2 regions of the Paenibacillus sp. FW507-14B1B genome follow, and region 1 is predicted to be linked to the other one. Evidence: riboswitches for the same ligand, from Rfam matches in the RefSeq annotation. Region 1 holds a riboswitch; the other holds the start of a gene.
The links. Region 1 has a riboswitch for S-adenosylmethionine ahead of metA (homoserine O-acetyltransferase MetA). Riboswitches for the same ligand answer to the same signal wherever they lie in the genome.

Region 2: linked by a shared signal. The riboswitch ahead of AC3WJJ_RS15500 (methionine ABC transporter ATP-binding protein) and the one ahead of metA (homoserine O-acetyltransferase MetA) in region 1 are both predicted to bind S-adenosylmethionine.

Annotation. Positions count from the first base shown of each region.
Region 1 is NZ_JBYSWS010000002.1:1,153,467-1,161,678, reverse strand. It holds gene AC3WJJ_RS13940 (sensor histidine kinase) at 1-857, shown strand, start outside; gene AC3WJJ_RS13935 (ABC transporter ATP-binding protein) at 956-1,717, shown strand; gene AC3WJJ_RS13930 (FtsX-like permease family protein) at 1,707-3,656, shown strand; gene AC3WJJ_RS13925 (DUF3055 domain-containing protein) at 3,754-4,056, opposite strand; gene AC3WJJ_RS13920 (HRDC domain-containing protein) at 4,301-5,308, shown strand; gene corA (magnesium/cobalt transporter CorA) at 5,366-6,301, opposite strand; SAM riboswitch class I at 6,747-6,880, shown strand; gene metA (homoserine O-acetyltransferase MetA) at 7,005-7,922, shown strand; gene AC3WJJ_RS13905 (PLP-dependent transferase) at 7,965-8,212, shown strand, end outside.
Region 2 is NZ_JBYSWS010000002.1:1,472,309-1,480,520, forward strand. It holds gene AC3WJJ_RS15485 (SDR family oxidoreductase) at 1-619, opposite strand, end outside; gene AC3WJJ_RS15490 (MetQ/NlpA family ABC transporter substrate-binding protein) at 764-1,576, opposite strand; gene AC3WJJ_RS15495 (methionine ABC transporter permease) at 1,630-2,298, opposite strand; gene AC3WJJ_RS15500 (methionine ABC transporter ATP-binding protein) at 2,298-3,314, opposite strand; SAM riboswitch class I at 3,417-3,564, opposite strand; gene AC3WJJ_RS15505 (Cthe_2314 family HEPN domain-containing protein) at 3,683-4,402, opposite strand; gene AC3WJJ_RS15510 (COX15/CtaA family protein) at 4,547-5,530, opposite strand; gene AC3WJJ_RS15515 (thioredoxin family protein) at 5,711-6,055, opposite strand; gene AC3WJJ_RS15520 (DUF2515 family protein) at 6,176-7,537, shown strand; gene AC3WJJ_RS15525 (putative polysaccharide biosynthesis protein) at 7,693-8,212, opposite strand, start outside.

The sequences.
Region 1 (8,212 bases):
CTTTTTTTATAATGAGGTACCATAAAGAAACGAAGTTTTATAAAAGTCTTGAAAACTGGGATCACACCACGGGGATTGATACGATGATGGAGGCAGAGAGTCCTTTTGAGCAAATCGTCGAAACCAATGTAACATTTTTGAATGAAAGGTACCAAAATGAGGCGTCACATCGCTCTATTGAGGTGGAGCAGGAAAAGGATGAACTGTTATCTTGGATTCACGAAGTGAAGACACCCCTGACTGCGATGCATTTAATGATTGAGCGTATGCCCCAAGATCCGTTGAAAAATCAACTTCTGTATGAGTGGCTCCGTATACATCTTTTACTAGATCAACAGCTACACCAGAAGCGGATTCCTTTTATTCAGAATGATTTATATGTCGAGCTATTTCCCGTTGAGCCAATTATCTATAAAGAAATCAAGGAACTGAAATCTTGGTGTATGCAAAAAGGGATCGGCTTCGATGTGTCACTTCAGGTGACAGAAGTATTAAGTGATGCGAAATGGCTAGGCTTTATATTAAGGCAACTGCTAACGAATGCTGTAAAGTATAGCGATGCCTCTGATATCCTTATTGAAACCAGGATGGATGATAACGGTAACACGGTCTTAGAGATCAAGGATCAGGGCCGTGGGATTGATCCGAAGGACTTGCCGCGGATTTTTGATAAGGGATTTACGTCCACAACGAAGCACCAAGACCATGCTGCAACGGGTATGGGCCTTTATTTAGTGCAAAGAGTAGCGAGATCCTTATTAATCCATATTCAGGTAACTTCAGAGCTTGGAGAGGGAACAACCTTTTATTTAACGTTTCCACATAAAAACGATTTTGAGAGCATCAGAGGCATGTGACAAGAATGTCACATGCTTTTATCATTTGTTCGGAGAATCGAGGGAAATGGGGAGGAAGCTGCTTTATGATGAGAGTATGTTAAAAAGGAGTGAGCGAATTGGTAATCTTAGAAGCGAATAAAATTTATAAAAGCTATGGGAATAAATTTAACAAGCAGGAAGTGTTAAAGGGGATTGACATTACTGTTGAAAAGGGCGAGTTCGTGAGCATTATGGGTGCCTCTGGTTCAGGAAAAACAACACTGCTTAACGTACTCTCATCCATCGATAAAGTCAGTCAAGGATCGATCACGATTGAAGGCGAAGAGTTTACTCGGTTAAAAGAGAAGCAGCTAGCAGAGTTTCGAAAGCATCATCTTGGCTTTATCTTTCAAGAATACAACTTGCTAGATACATTAACGGTGAAAGAGAATGTGTTGTTGCCGCTATCTGTCAAGAAGGTATCTAAAAAAGAAGCGGACGCAAAGTTCAAAACCGTGGCTTCGGAGCTCGGCATTTATGATCTCAAAGACAAGTATCCTAACGAAATATCAGGTGGTCAGAAGCAGCGTACATCAGCAGCTCGTGCATTTATTCATGATCCTAGTATTATATTTGCGGATGAGCCTACGGGTGCGCTGGACTCAAAGTCAGCCTCAGACCTGCTCAATAAACTGAGTGATTTAAACCAAAAGCTAGCCTCCACGATAATTATGGTAACTCACGATCCTGTTGCGGCTAGTTATTGCAGCAGAGTTATTTTTATTAAGGATGGTCAGATCTACACGCAGCTTAATAAAGGCGAGGAGAACAGACAAGCCTTTTTCAAAGATATTATAAAAACACAAGGCGTTCTGGGTGGTGTTCAGAATGAACATTAATTATCTCATTTACCGCAACCTGAAAAAAAACATTAAAAATTATTATCTGTATGTATTTGCATTGATTTTTAGTGTGGCGCTTTATTTCTCTTTCGTTACCCTACAATATGACCCGGCTATGGATGAAGCTAAGGGGTCGATAAAAGGTGGTGCAGCCTTAGGGGCGGCATCGGTTCTATTGGTCGCGATCGTAGCCATCTTTCTGTTGTATGCGAACAACATTTTCATTAAACGACGCAGTAAGGAAATTGGACTGTTTCAATTAATCGGACTAACAAAAGGCAAAATTTTTATCATTCTAAGCACAGAGAACTTAATCTTATACTTTGGTTCCATGTTGATTGGTATCTTTGCAGGTTTCTCGGTATCTCGCTTGATTCTGATGGTTCTATTCAAAATTACAGGGGTGGATGCGAATGCTTCCTTACATTTTTCATCCGAAGCATTGATTCAAACCGTTATTGTATTTGCGATTGTTTATCTGCTCATTATGATGATGAATTATATGTTCATCAAAAGACAAAGTATACTATCGCTGTTTAGAACCGTATCCAAAACTCAAGCGAGAGTAAAAAAATTATCCATTATGGAAATTTTAATTGGCTTATTTGGAATCGGGCTTATTCTCTACGGTTACTATGTGTCGACAAAGCTGTTTAGTGGTGACATCACAGAGATGAACAAGTTATTTTTAAATATGATATTGATTCTTGGATCAGTTATTATAGGGACCTATTTGTTCTATAAAGGGTCTGTCAGCTTTATTTTTAATGCGATTCGTAAGAGTAAAGGCGGTTATTTGTCGCTTAATGAGGTTCTTTCGCTCTCGTCCATTATGTTCCGGATGAAATCGAATGCGATATTATTGACGGTGATCACGACGGTCTCCGCGCTTGCCATCGGCTTACTATCCCTTAGTTACATTTCCTATTACTCTGCCGAAAAATCAGCACAACAAAGCATTCCTAATGATTTTACGATTGTTCAAACGGAAGAGGGACAAACTCCGTTTACAGATGCTTTATCAGCGGCGGGTATTGATTATGATGTGGTACAGCGAAACGTGTTACACGCAGAGTTCGATCTATCACAAATTATGAATTCTAGTTTGCTAAGTTCATCGGGTGATGATGGTAAAATGCCTCTTTCTGTCGTGAGTGACAAGGAAGTCGAGGGGACTGACGTATCGCCTAACGAAACACTGTTCGCAGGATCTAATGATGCAATTCTAAAATTTATGTCGATTCAAGAAACAGGGGATATAACGCTTCATAACAGCAAACAGAAGATCCCTCTGAAATTGATAGGTATGAATAAAGAAGCTGTTGTATCTAACTATTTTAGTAATGGTAGCATGCCTACAGCGATTGTAGATGATACGGTGTATAACGAGCTTGCGCAGAACTTAAATCCGGAGATTCAGGATAAGTATTCTGTATACTTCGGGGTTGATATTAAGGATTCGTCCCAGGTTGAAGAAGCGAATAAGATTTTTGTGGAGTTAGGTCTTGAAGCGTATCGTGGAAACGGCTCCCAATCGGAGATGATTCAATATCAAAAAACGAATATGGGCTTAATGATGTTTATCGTAGGCTTCCTAGGACTTACATTCCTCATCACCTCGGGGTGTATTCTGTACTTCAAGCAGATGGATGAAGGGGAAGAGGAAAAAGCGAATTACACGATCTTGAGAAAGCTTGGATTTACACAAGGCAATCTCCTTCGGGGTATTCAGATGAAACAGATTTTTAATTTCGGCATTCCGCTTATTGTCGGTTTGTTTCACAGTTATTTTGCAGTGAAATCCGGATGGTTCTTCTTCGGTACAGAACTATGGACCCCTATGATCATGGTCATGCTTCTGTATACCGTACTGTATTCCATCTTCGGCTTATTATCAGTCCTCTTCTATAAAGGAATTATTAAAGAGGCTTTGTAGTTAAAGTAGTCTTATAAAAAAAGGAGTTGTCCCAAGAGAGAAATATTCTAACTTAGGGACAGCTCCTTGTTTTTGATACATTTTTTTGAGCAACTTATTAATCGGTAAAGTGGGCTTCTCCTAGAACGAGCGTCAGAAATTCACGTAAATCATCTGCTTCATCTGGTTTAAGATTGAAGGTTCGTTCTAAGTAATCTTCCTGCTCCAGATCATCAGCAGCAAGAATAGCAGTTCTTCCAAACTGAATATCGGTTACGAGCTTTTTGCCATAAAATAAGTTTGTTGTCGTCACAGCTAGATCAAATCGCTTGAGTGACGGGCCGATGAACGTGACGAAGCGGGTCGATGTAGACTCTGTACTATCAGATAAAAAATCAAGTTGCCGTGATTCTCCGGTCATATAGACGGGTTCACTCCTTTATTAGACGTCTGCTGTCCATTATACAAGAAAAGGTTGAGACAACCTATATAACCAATTGATTTACAACAACATAGTTGACTGAGTTACAAAATATGGTATTATGTTGATTAACAGTATAACGTTTTGTAATTAATACAAGAAGGAAGCACCTTTCTACGCTACGGCGGGAGAGGTGCTTTTTTGCGTTGTACCGTTACTTAATTAATGATTGGGGGACTAAGGAATGCAGATCGTTTTTATGAATCAATTGTCTAGAGTAAGTGAAACAAGTGAGGAACATGCAGCACAAGTGTGGATCGGGGAAGAGGAAGGTATATGGAGACTGGGGTGGCGAGATATTGAGGCTGACGGATATAAAGAGGATGAAGATTGGTACGAAGGCAGCTCGTGGCAAGAGCTATTGTGTGTCTATCGTCATCGTCTGTCGATGAAATTAAGTGAGGGATATCGCCCGGTGATTGAGGGAGTGTTCCACGAACCGGAAGATGCCAGAGGGAGGAACCATGCAGCACAAAAACTACAGTGTTACAGTGAGTTGTATGGCTCGGAGGAGCTTTACACAGAGCTATGTGCTTGGCGTAGAAGAAAAGCTGCTGCAGGCCGTAAGGCTCCTTATTTTATAGCAAGTAATCGGGTACTTCGACTTATTAGTGCTTTTGTACCTCAGACCGAGGAAGAACTCCTTCAGTTGCCGGGAATTGGCACAAATAAGGCAGCAGAGCATGGTGCCGAATGGATTGAGATGACATCTCGAGTAGAGCGAACAACCTCCTTCCCACTGGATTGGGTATTTAATGCATTAAGAGAGGATGTATTCTTATCTTGGATGTATAAACAGAAAGAGCATAAGTACAAGCAGGAGCTGGAAGATTTCCGGATGGGAAGGGTGATGCTGATGGGCATCGCTGAAGGCTTAACACTGGATCAACTCGCTGAGACAAGTGGTATGACCCGTAGAGATCTGGTTGAACAGATGGAGGGCCTAGAGAAAGATGGATATGATACGGAACCGCTGATTCAGATGGAGCTAGAGAATATGCCTGAAGGAGATCAGTTGGCGATTTGGAAGGCATTTGAGGAGCTTGGAGATACCTTTCTTAAGCCGGTGATGCACCGAGTTTATGGACAGGAGCCTGTAGTCGAGGGCGGAATGGAACCATTGTATGAACGGCTCCGACTGATCCGAATTCGATTCCGCCGACAAGCTTTTGATAAGCAGAACGCAGTATGAATCAACAAAAAACGGGTTTCTCTTCACGAATTGAAGGGAACCCGTTATTGTTAAATTTCATAGCCAATCTTTCTTGCGGAACAGATAAAACATGCCAGAACCGAGGAAAATCATAAGGCCGATGACAGCAAAATAGGAATACTTCCATTTTAACTCAGGCATAAATTCAAAGTTCATTCCGTATATACCTGTGATGACAGTTAGAGGCATGAAAATGGTTGTCATGGCCGTAAAAACTCTCATGATCTCATTCGCACGATTCGCTATACTGGACTGATATGCTTCTCGAAGGTTACTCATCAGGTCGCGGTAAGTTTCGAAGGTCTCGGATATTTTCACAGCATTCTCATATATATCGCTAAAGTACTTTTGCAGCTGATCATCGATCAGGCGTAAGTCTTTCTTATTCAGTGTATTGATCACTTCTTTTTGCGGACCAAGCACTTTTTTAAGCCACAGAATTTCACTTCGTAGACCAATAATTTCGTTCAAATGTGATTTCTTGGTATGCATTAGAATATCTTCTTCAAGCTGATCTATACGTGCTTCAATCCGGTCACCAACTGTGAAATAGTTATCTGTAACCAAGTCGATGAGAATATATAAGAATCGGTCAGGTGTGTTAGCCTCATCTTCCCAGAGTAGAGGCTTCACAGCGCGAAGTTCATGAATCTTCTGTTTCGTCACCGTAATGATAAAATGCCTGCCAAGGAAGATATTAAGAGCTCTTAGGAAGATTTCCTCATCATCAAATCGAATGCTGTTAACTACGATAAAGTAGTGGTTCTCATATATTTCAATCTTAGGACGCTGCTCTTCCTCACTCTGTGTGTCTTCTACAGCCAGATCATGCAGAGAGAAGAGAGGCTGGAGCTCCAGCAAGTCCTCTACATCAGCGTCGATCCAGTAAAATCCGTCTGGTGGAGCTATTAATGTCGTTTCAATATCGTCTACAGGGGTAAAAACACCCGAATTTACCAACCGGATTTTCATCTGATATCACTCCTTAATTCACTGCTTTCGCATTATCGAATAAAGGCATAGGGTATCAGCTTACCGGCATAGTCGTATGCGAACAAGTCACATGACTCGGCAAAAGGGTTTTAATAGAGCACACGAAAAATAACGTTGCCCGCCACCGGTAAGCTGATCTTAATCCTATGCGGTTTTGCGTCACTTACATCCAGCTTCTGGCTCGGGTCACCGTCCATCTTTCATGTCACCTCTTTCATATGGTTAATTAGCACCTGTCTAGTATAACGCTGAGGTTATTACCTTTTCAAGGTGGAATTAAGGCTTCATATGTCCTTGTACAGGATATGGAAGAAAGCGGTGAAATGTTCTTGTTTTTTAACACAAAGCTTCTTGACGAAAAAATGTTCTTGATTTAAAGTATTAATCAGCAATATTAGGAAATTTACAACTTTATACCAGCGAAATCTTATCAAGAGCAGGTGGAGGGACTAGCCCTATGAAACCCGGCAACCGGCGGCAACATCGCACGGTGCTAATTCTTGCAGGATGTATTGTGGCCTTACGTAGTAAGGATCGCTGCAGTCTGACAGATGAGAGAGGCGCATAGTTTCTGTACATATGACCTTTCTCAACAGAGATAGGTCTTTTTTGTATACCTTGGCCCTCTCTGACCATGTATTATGCAGTCTTGACTATTTATTAACCCGAAGGAGGAATAATGATGCCGATCAAAATTCCAGACACCCTGCCTGCCAAGGAAATACTTGCTGGGGAGAACATTTTCGTAATGGACGAAAGCCATGCATTTCAACAGGATATCCGCCCACTGCGGATTGCCATTCTGAATTTGATGCCAACTAAGGAGACGACAGAGACGCAGCTGCTAAGGCTGATCGGTAATTCCCCTCTCCAGGTCGATGTTGTGCTGCTTCATCCGGGTTCCTATACTTCAAAAAACACCCCGGCAGAGCATCTGGAATCATTCTACAAAACATTTGAAGAAGTCAAGCATCGCCGGTTTGATGGCATGATTATTACGGGCGCACCAGTGGAACAGCTGGAATTCGAAGATGTGAACTACTGGGATGAACTTACCGAAATTTTCGAATGGAGCAAGCAGAATGTAACTTCAACGCTTCACATATGTTGGGCAGCTCAAGCTGGTCTTTACTATCATTATGATGTGGCGAAGTACAGCCTTCCCGAGAAGTGCTTCGGTGTATTCTCTCATACGGTGAACGAGCCAACGGTTAAGCTGCTCCGCGGCTTTGACGAAGTGTTCTACGCTCCTCACTCCAGGCATACCGATGTGCAGCGAGAAGATATCAAGCGAGCAAAAGAACTTATGATTTTATCAGAATCCGAGGAGGCTGGCGTGTATCTGGTAGCCTCGAAGGATGGCAAACAGATTTTTGTGACAGGACACTCAGAATATGACTCTGATTCACTTCGGTGGGAGTATGAGCGGGATGCAGCTAAAGGGATGGATATTGCACTTCCGCGTAACTACTATCCGAAAGACGATCCGGCAAGGAAACCTCCTTCTGTATGGAGGGCTCATGCGAATTTATTATTCTCAAATTGGCTCAATTACTATGTATATCAAGAAACACCTTATGATATCGGACCACAAATATAGATAAAAAGAGAATGTACAGCTGAAGGAGGAGCAGAGAACAAGATGGAGAACAAGCATCTGAAAATTGAAAGTAGATTAGCTCAGATTGGATCAATAGAGGAGCCGGTTACGGGAGCTATTAATTTTCCAATCTATCAAGCGACTGCATTTCGTCATCCGAAATTAGGTCAAAGTACAGGCTTTGATTATATAAGAACGAAGAGTCCGACAAGAACAGTACTTGAGGAAGCGGCGGCAGCACTTGAATCGGGTGATGCGGGATTTGCCTGTAGCTCAGGTATGGCAGCCTT
Region 2 (8,212 bases), 320 kb from region 1:
CCGTTATTCCGGATACCTCATCAATCGTCTTTTCCTTATTCGCTCCGCGAATGTCTCCAGGACATACCATGTTTACCGTGATGCCAAACGGAGCTTCTTCTACAGCTAATGTCTTGGTAAACGAGACAAGTCCCACCTTAGCAGCAGCGTATACCGATCGATGGGGCCATGACCTTGCTTCACCCGCATGACCGAAACCAAAGTGGATGATTCTTCCCCATTTTTTCTCTCGCATGGAGGGAAGAACGAGGTGGTCAAGTAACATAACTCCGGTTAGGTTGCCATTAATCAGGTGTACAATTTCATTGGGATCATACTGTGAGAATAAACGTCGCTCCCGAATAAATGGTCCAGCATTATTAACTAGAATATCCACAGGGCCAAGCTGCTCTTCTGTCTGCTTCACAAGACTGTACAGCTCTTTTTCCTCAGCAATATCTGCCTTAACTGCAATCACTCGAACACCCATTCTTTCAATCTCTTCCTTAAGCGTATTCGCTTCATCCTTACTGTTTACATAATTTAATGCGATATCACATCCCTGAGCAGCCAGCGTCAAGGCAGTCATTTTACCAAGTCCTGTTGCACTTCCTGTAATCAACGCCACTTTCCCCTCCAAAGCCTTCCCTCCCCGTACATATACATCTTCCTTCAGTATAAAAGATTTAACCTCCCCTCACAACTTGACCAAATCCGTATTTTTCAATAATGAACTACGAAAAAACCCTTGGACTAAACGTCCAAGGGCGAGTGCATAACTCCATTAAAATGCTGGAATTACCGCACCTTTATATTCTTCTTCAATAAACTTCTTCACGTCATCTGAGGTTAAGGCTTTAGCTAACTTCTGAATGGCTTCAGAATCTTTATTATCTGGACGTGCTACAAGGAGATTGGCATAAGGATTATCTTTATTTTCGATGAAAATAGCATCCTTTGTTGGATCAAGGCCAGCTTCAAGCGCATAGTTCGTATTGATGATTGCCATGTCCATCTCATCCAGCATACGAGGCAGCATTGCAGCTTCCACCTCTTTAATATTAAGGTTCTTTGGATTTTCCGTAATATCTTTAACGGTAGCCTCCAGTTTACTCTCATCCTGCAATTTAATTAGACCATTCTGCGCCATCAAAGCAAGCGCACGTCCTGCGTTTGATGGATCATTCGGTATAGCAACTACAGCACCGTCTTGCAGCTCATCCACCGATTTGATTTTCTTAGAGTATGCACCGAGAGGCTCAACATGAACAGCCACAACCGACTCCAGATCCATTCCCCGCTTCTCTATTTCACTATCCAAGTATGGCTTGTGTTGAAAAAAGTTAGCGTCTAGCTGCTTCTGAGCTACCTGCTGATTCGGAAGCACATAATCTGTAAACTCCACAATTTCAAGCTTTACCCCTTCTTTTTCAAGTGCCGGCTTGATATGCTCCAACATTTGAGAATGGGGCTCAGGTGAAGCACCTACACGTAAAGTCACACTTCCATCGCTTGATTCTGTTGCAGGCTTTTCTCCACAAGCTCCTAACACGGCTACCAATGACAAACTCAGAACTGCTAATGCCCATTTTTTCATCATATGACGCTCCCTTCGAGTCTTGAATTGATTTATATCAAACGTATTTTTCGTTACTTCCTTGTAAAATGTCGTACCATTCGATCTCCTGCCATCTGTAACAGTTGAACCAGCACAATCATCAAGACGACAGCCACAATCATCACTTCAGTTTCATAGCGGTAATACCCATACTTAATGGCTAAATCACCAAGTCCGCCTCCACCTACCATACCTGACATTGCGGTATAGGAAACAAGGGTAACAATTGTGATTGTCATAGCAGCGAGTAGACCTGGTCTTGCTTCAGGAAGAAGTACTCGCCATATCACCTGGCCTGTAGATGATCCCATCGAATGAGCTGCCTCAATCACACCCTTGTCCACCTCATTGAGTGATGTTTCAACTAATCTTGCAAAGAACGGAGCTGCACCAACCACGAGGGGAGGAATCGTCCCAAGCACGCCATAAGACACACCCACAATCGAATTCGTAATCGGAATCATAGCTACAATCAGAATGATAAACGGTACGGAACGAAGGATATTTACCACAAATGACAGAACCCCATATCCAACACGAACCCATCTTGATGAGGATCGGGCTGCCATGTATAACAACACACCAATTGGGAGTCCAATTAGGAATGTAAACAAGGCGGATGATGCCAGCATTTTAAGTGTGTCCAGTATCGCGGTAACAATCTCATCCCAGTTCACTTCAGAAAAATTAAGACCAAACATCAATCCATCACCTCCACATCAAGTCCCTGTTCGAGCAATTTCTGAATGGTTAGGTCAATCGCTTGCATATCGCCTTCAAATCGAACAATCAACTGACCGTACGGTGTGTGTTTAATCGTTGAAATGGTACCTTGTAAGATTGCGAACGCAACTCCGGTTTCACGAACGGTTTGAGAAAGCGTTGATTCATACGTTTTGGAACCGAGAAATGTAATCTTAGCCGCACGGGATGATTCAGCATGAGGAGCATGAATAGCCAATCTTAACGCATCCCCACTATCTGTTTCCTTACGAACAAATTCCTGTGTTACTTCATGTTGAGGTTTTAAGAATACTTTAGTAACGGGACCTTCCTCCACTATTCCACCTTGATGAATAACCGCAACACGGTCACAGATTGTCTGGATGACATGCATTTCGTGAGTAATGAGCACAATCGTTAGATTGAAGCGCTGATTGATGTCGAGAAGCAATCTAAGAATGGAATCGGTTGTCTGTGGATCTAGTGCAGAGGTCGCTTCATCACAGAGCAACACTTCTGGATCGCTCGCAAGCGCCCTTGCAATACCAACCCGTTGTTTCTGTCCACCAGACAACTGCGAAGGGTATTTGTTACGATGTGCCTCCAGTCCAACAAGTTCTAGAAGCTCGTTTACTTTGCGTTCAACCTCAGCCTTCGGTGTCTTAATTAAGCGAAGTGGAAATGCGATATTCTCAAATACCGTTGCAGAAGATAGCAAGTTAAAATGTTGAAAAATCATGCTGATCTTTCGGCGTTCCGCTTGAAGTTGCTTATTGTTAAGCGACGTTAAATTAACTCCATTAACCCAGACCTCACCGGAGGTTGGGCGTTCGAGCAAGTTGATACAACGGATCAATGTACTTTTACCTGCTCCGGAGTGTCCGATAACGCCGAATATTTCACCTTTTTCAATCGACAGATTCAATTCTGACAATGCAGTTGTTAACGTTCCGGCTTTTCCATACTGCTTCGTCAAAGATTTAAGTTCGATCAATCCCAGTTCCTCCTCATACAATTTATCGAATAATACAAAAATAAAAGAGCCCTCTCTTTGCAGAATCAAAAAGGGCCCTCTTTACGTAAAGACGAATGCCTTTTCTCATCTGTCAAAACTGCATGATTATCCGCAGTTTTGAAGGAATTAGCACCATGTCATTCCAAGCGCTTCAGTCACGATTGACTGTACACTAGGAATCGGTTGCCGGGCTTCATCGGGCCTGTCCCTCCGCCTCTCTCGATAAGAAAACATCGATATGAAATTATAATTAATTAGCTTTCAATAACATTTCAATTTCAAGAATGCAATTGTTAGTATAGATTCTTTTTGCATGTTTGTCAAAAGGAATTTATAGGCTTAAAGCCTCAAGAACTTACACCTTTATCCGCCCATAGATCATTAGTATAGCGATAAGAAGCTGACAATGTCTTGCATACCATATCAAGTCCTTGCTTCAAATCATCCAAATGCTGATCCAGATCCTCTAGCTCTATTTTGTCATGGAGCCCTTGGTGCCGCTGCCACAGATCATCTTGCATCTCGGAATTCATATAATGAATCTCTGCATTTCTTCGTTTACGCAGTGCATCGATAGCCGGATCATAATGGTCATTAATCGCTTCCAGTTTACTCGCTAAATCTTCATGTGTTTTGGTATATCTAAATTGACGAACTACTGTAAAGTAGGAAAAATGAGCTTTATACTTTGCAGTATTCAGATTATATATCTCATTCAGTACGGTTCCAAGCTTATCAAGTATGGAGAATACCCGAATGAACCCATCCTTATAAAAATATACATATCGTGCATAGTCGCCTTGTTCCAGTGGAGACATGTCATCAACATATCCCGCTATTACGGATTTACGGAAGTGACTTGCAGCAAACCAACTCTGCTCCAATTCATCCAATGATCCAATGAGACCACGAGTCCAGATCTCCAGCTTGCGGAAGTCATGTGTCGGGTCTTGGCTCTTCTCAATTTCCTTTTGCAGCAACTGCGTTGTCTTTACCATGGTCTCCACTGCATCTTTAAGTAATCCTTCATTTATGCGGGGTGGTTCCCCAAGTAATATTCGAAGCATGGCGTTCCCCCCTAAAAGTTAAGTTCTGGCTTATCGGGACCGATCTCATTCCTATCTTTAAAATGTCCTTAACTAGCCTATATTCATTCCTATATACAACAAAAACCCCGAACAATTGTCCTGGGATTTTGTTGATGAATGCATCTATATACTTCTTTTGTGCGCGTTTGACGAAGTGGACTGATCAAGAAGGGTTCCTTCCGCTAAGGGTCTGCTTAGCTGCCATGCTCTTACGCTTAAATAACATAAAACACCGAACAATCCGGATATGAGTAATGTATGGCCCAAAGCTGCAAAAATATACAATTCTTCATTGTGTAGTGTTGCCATCAAGAGCGGACCACTTAGTACTTGCATTAAACAAAGAATGACTGCTGATACACCCAGCATTTGAATTTCACGATTATTCCGGTTTCGCCAAAAGGCAAAGTGCCCCATCACCGCTACCACCAGTAACAGAATTGCTGCCGCAACCCTATGCATAAAGGCAATACCTACTCCGCCTGAAAGTTCGGGGATAATCTCACCATTACATAACGGCCAGCCTGAGCAGCCTTCTCGCGAATCTGTATGACTCACAAATGCCCCTATGTATACGACGATATAAGAATATATCGTTGTTCCCCATACCAGATTGCGAAACGATTTACTTACCCTAGGAAGCTGTTCAAGCTGCCTTTGATCTTTAGCTTGTTCAATTCTACGCATCGCTAATGCCAACATAACTGAACTCGCAAACGCAATGAGAGAGAATCCGAAATGAAGTGCCATGACAGCTGCCGATTGCGGCACCATAACAGCCATAGCTCCCATAATAGCCTGTAGAATGACAAATATCGCGGTCAAAACCGCGTAAGTAACAATGTCACGTCGCTCTCTTTTGAACATAAAAAAAGCAATTAATGAGGCAAGAGCTGATAAACCTGCCAACCCACTCACTGCCCGGTGAGAGTATTCTATCATCGATGATAAAGTGTAAGCCGGAACAAATTTCCCATTACATAGCGGCCACTCCTGTCCACAACCCATGCCTGAATCTGTCTTCGTCACGACCATCCCACCAAATGTTGCGAAGAACATGACAAGACACGTAAAGTAGCTAAGCCATTTTAATTGTTTATTATTCATGATTTTCACCTGCTGCCATATTCAGAATATATGAAACCTTGACATGCATTTTTTCCAAATTTTTATACACTCCAATATGTATTATACCTGATAAGTACCTTCGGATCATAGATGAATATGACAAAATGTTCAAAAACAAAACACCGCCGACTCATAATACAGTTCAGCGGTGTGATGTATTTACTTGTGTATCGAATCATATACCTCAAGGGCGCGATCTAGGAATGCTTCAATCTCTTCCCGTGACTTACGAAGCTTATTTACAAAACGAACCAATTCACGGCCATCCGTATAAGCTACAAAGCTTGGAATGCCCATAATGTTCTGCTCCTGGCTTACATCACCCACTTGCTCTACATCGACTTCTACCAGTGTTAACCGGTCAGAATATTTCGTTTCCACTTCAGGCATAAATGGATCGATAAATCTGCAATCCACGCACCAATCTGCTTTAAATACAGCTATCGTCAATCTTGGGGACTGAATCGATACCTGAAATTCAGCTTCTGATGTAATCTTTTCCAAGGGAATCTCCCCTTCCGTCTGAATTTGTTCACTTTAAGTGAAGCAAAATGTTGAGTGGAAGTCAAATTTTAAAGCCATACTGACAATAGGTTCACTGACATATGGGAAAGAAGGTGCCTCATGAGCCATTCCGAAGGTTTCAAGAACAAGCACAGCTCCATCTGGTCATTGCTACTTTCCGTGCCTCGAGCAGCCGCTGAAGCAATACATGGCTTCACAGCTTCGTGGACTGCATCCAGTGAGCTAAGACAGGCTCGGAAGGATTTGCAATGGAATGAAGGTGCTGCTAGAAGTATATCTTGCCTACTGGATAAAACAGCCGAAGGCTGCTTACGAGAACGTGCCGGTCAAACGATGAAGTTAGACCCTGAACGCAAAGAATCAGCAGATCATTCACCCTTAGATCACTTGACAGCATCTGATGTTCAGCTTGTTCAGCACATTCAGGAAGCTGTGGCAAAAGACAATCGAAGCAACATCACTCGGACACGTGCTTATCTCGAGCTTTATGACGATTTCCCTGAGATTCACTGGGCACTGCTGGCTCACATGGTTTCAAGAAATGGCGGCTGGAATATGTCTGATATTAAAAGTGGACTTATGACAGACTTAACGGACAGCATGTTTAAGAATTACTTGTATCGGTTTCTAGAACGCTGTAATGCTCTGATCTTTCAGGATGCCTATCCACAGCTACTGCTGTATAAATACAGTAAACAAATGGAACGCAGCTGTTTTCATCTGCTTCCTTATTTTCACGTATCTGCATTTATGGCTCCGTTTTGGGAGCGATTCTGGATTGATCGAAACAGCAGCTTACTGACCGTTGCCCTAATCATCAATGAGCAAAATTATATAGAGGGCCGAGTCGTACAGCATCCTTTTTTTCGTAAACATGTTTTAAACAATTCCTCATTTCGATTACATGAATTGGCACGCTTAAACCAGATTATATTTCCCCTAGGTGAAGCTCACTGTAAACCTAATGTTGATCGGGAATCCATCATGGCTCTCCGGCCTTTAGCTGGATTGACCCTGAATCATTTTGGCAATCCGTCATCTCGAATAAAGGTAGGCAAGTCACTTTATGCCATGCTGTTTGGTTATGAAAATATTTATGAAGGTGTTCTTCAATTTGCACGCAGTACGACTCACTTGGGTTCACGTTCCGAATATTGGCCAGCCTTATTCACACCCTATCCCGATAAGACTATGAACTCACTTGAGGAAAGCAAAGAGCTGCTGCAATCGGAATGGTTGTCCGCTCAACATCAATTATATAGTCCCTTGCTGGAAGATGTGTGGCATGATACCGAATATGAACCGATTCCTCGCTTCGATTGGTTTCAGGAACCAACCATGTTGCGGCATATTAGTAAGCCCATCCGACCTTTCCTTGTGGACATGACTCATGCTCACCGAGCAGCGCTTGAAAGAACCGCGTTTGTCCATGATATAAACGGTCACTTAAGTAAATCATAACCAAAGCGGAGAATGTACTTGCTTATATGGGTTGTCCGCTTAACTATATTCTTGTCTAACAGAAACAGAGCTGTCCCTTAAGATTGGAGGATCTTGCGGGACAGCTCTGTTCTACTATACCCCTCATTGGGGTACAAGTCATTAAGTTAGTACCTCTAGCCGCGTTCACGAAGCCGTGCTGGCTGAAGGCGCATTAATGGACGGAATAATTTTTGCAGTAGTCGAGGGTAACTTGATAGCTCGGATTGACGCAGTACACCTAGCATGATCAGCATAACCAGATAGATGACTACAACAACAGCCCCAACCAATAGACAAGTGATGAAGAATGCAATGCGTGCAGGCATAACATCAACCATCTGGTTACCTAGCTGGTTCACTCCAAAGCCAGCTCCAACTGCAACCAGAACCGTAATCAAAAAGCCTGTCCAGCGACTTCCCAAAATCGAGAATGGAACGATCGCTTTAATGGCACGCAAGTTGAGCACTGTTATGACAAGGAAACAGATAGCCGTTGCACCAATGATCCCATAAATCCCAAATAACGGGGCAAGAATGATACTTGCAACAATCTTAATGATAATACCAATCATAACGTGAATCATGGATACCTTCGCTTTCCCCATCCCAAGGAGGATCGAGCCAGATGTCATCATCGTGATTTGGAATATCGTT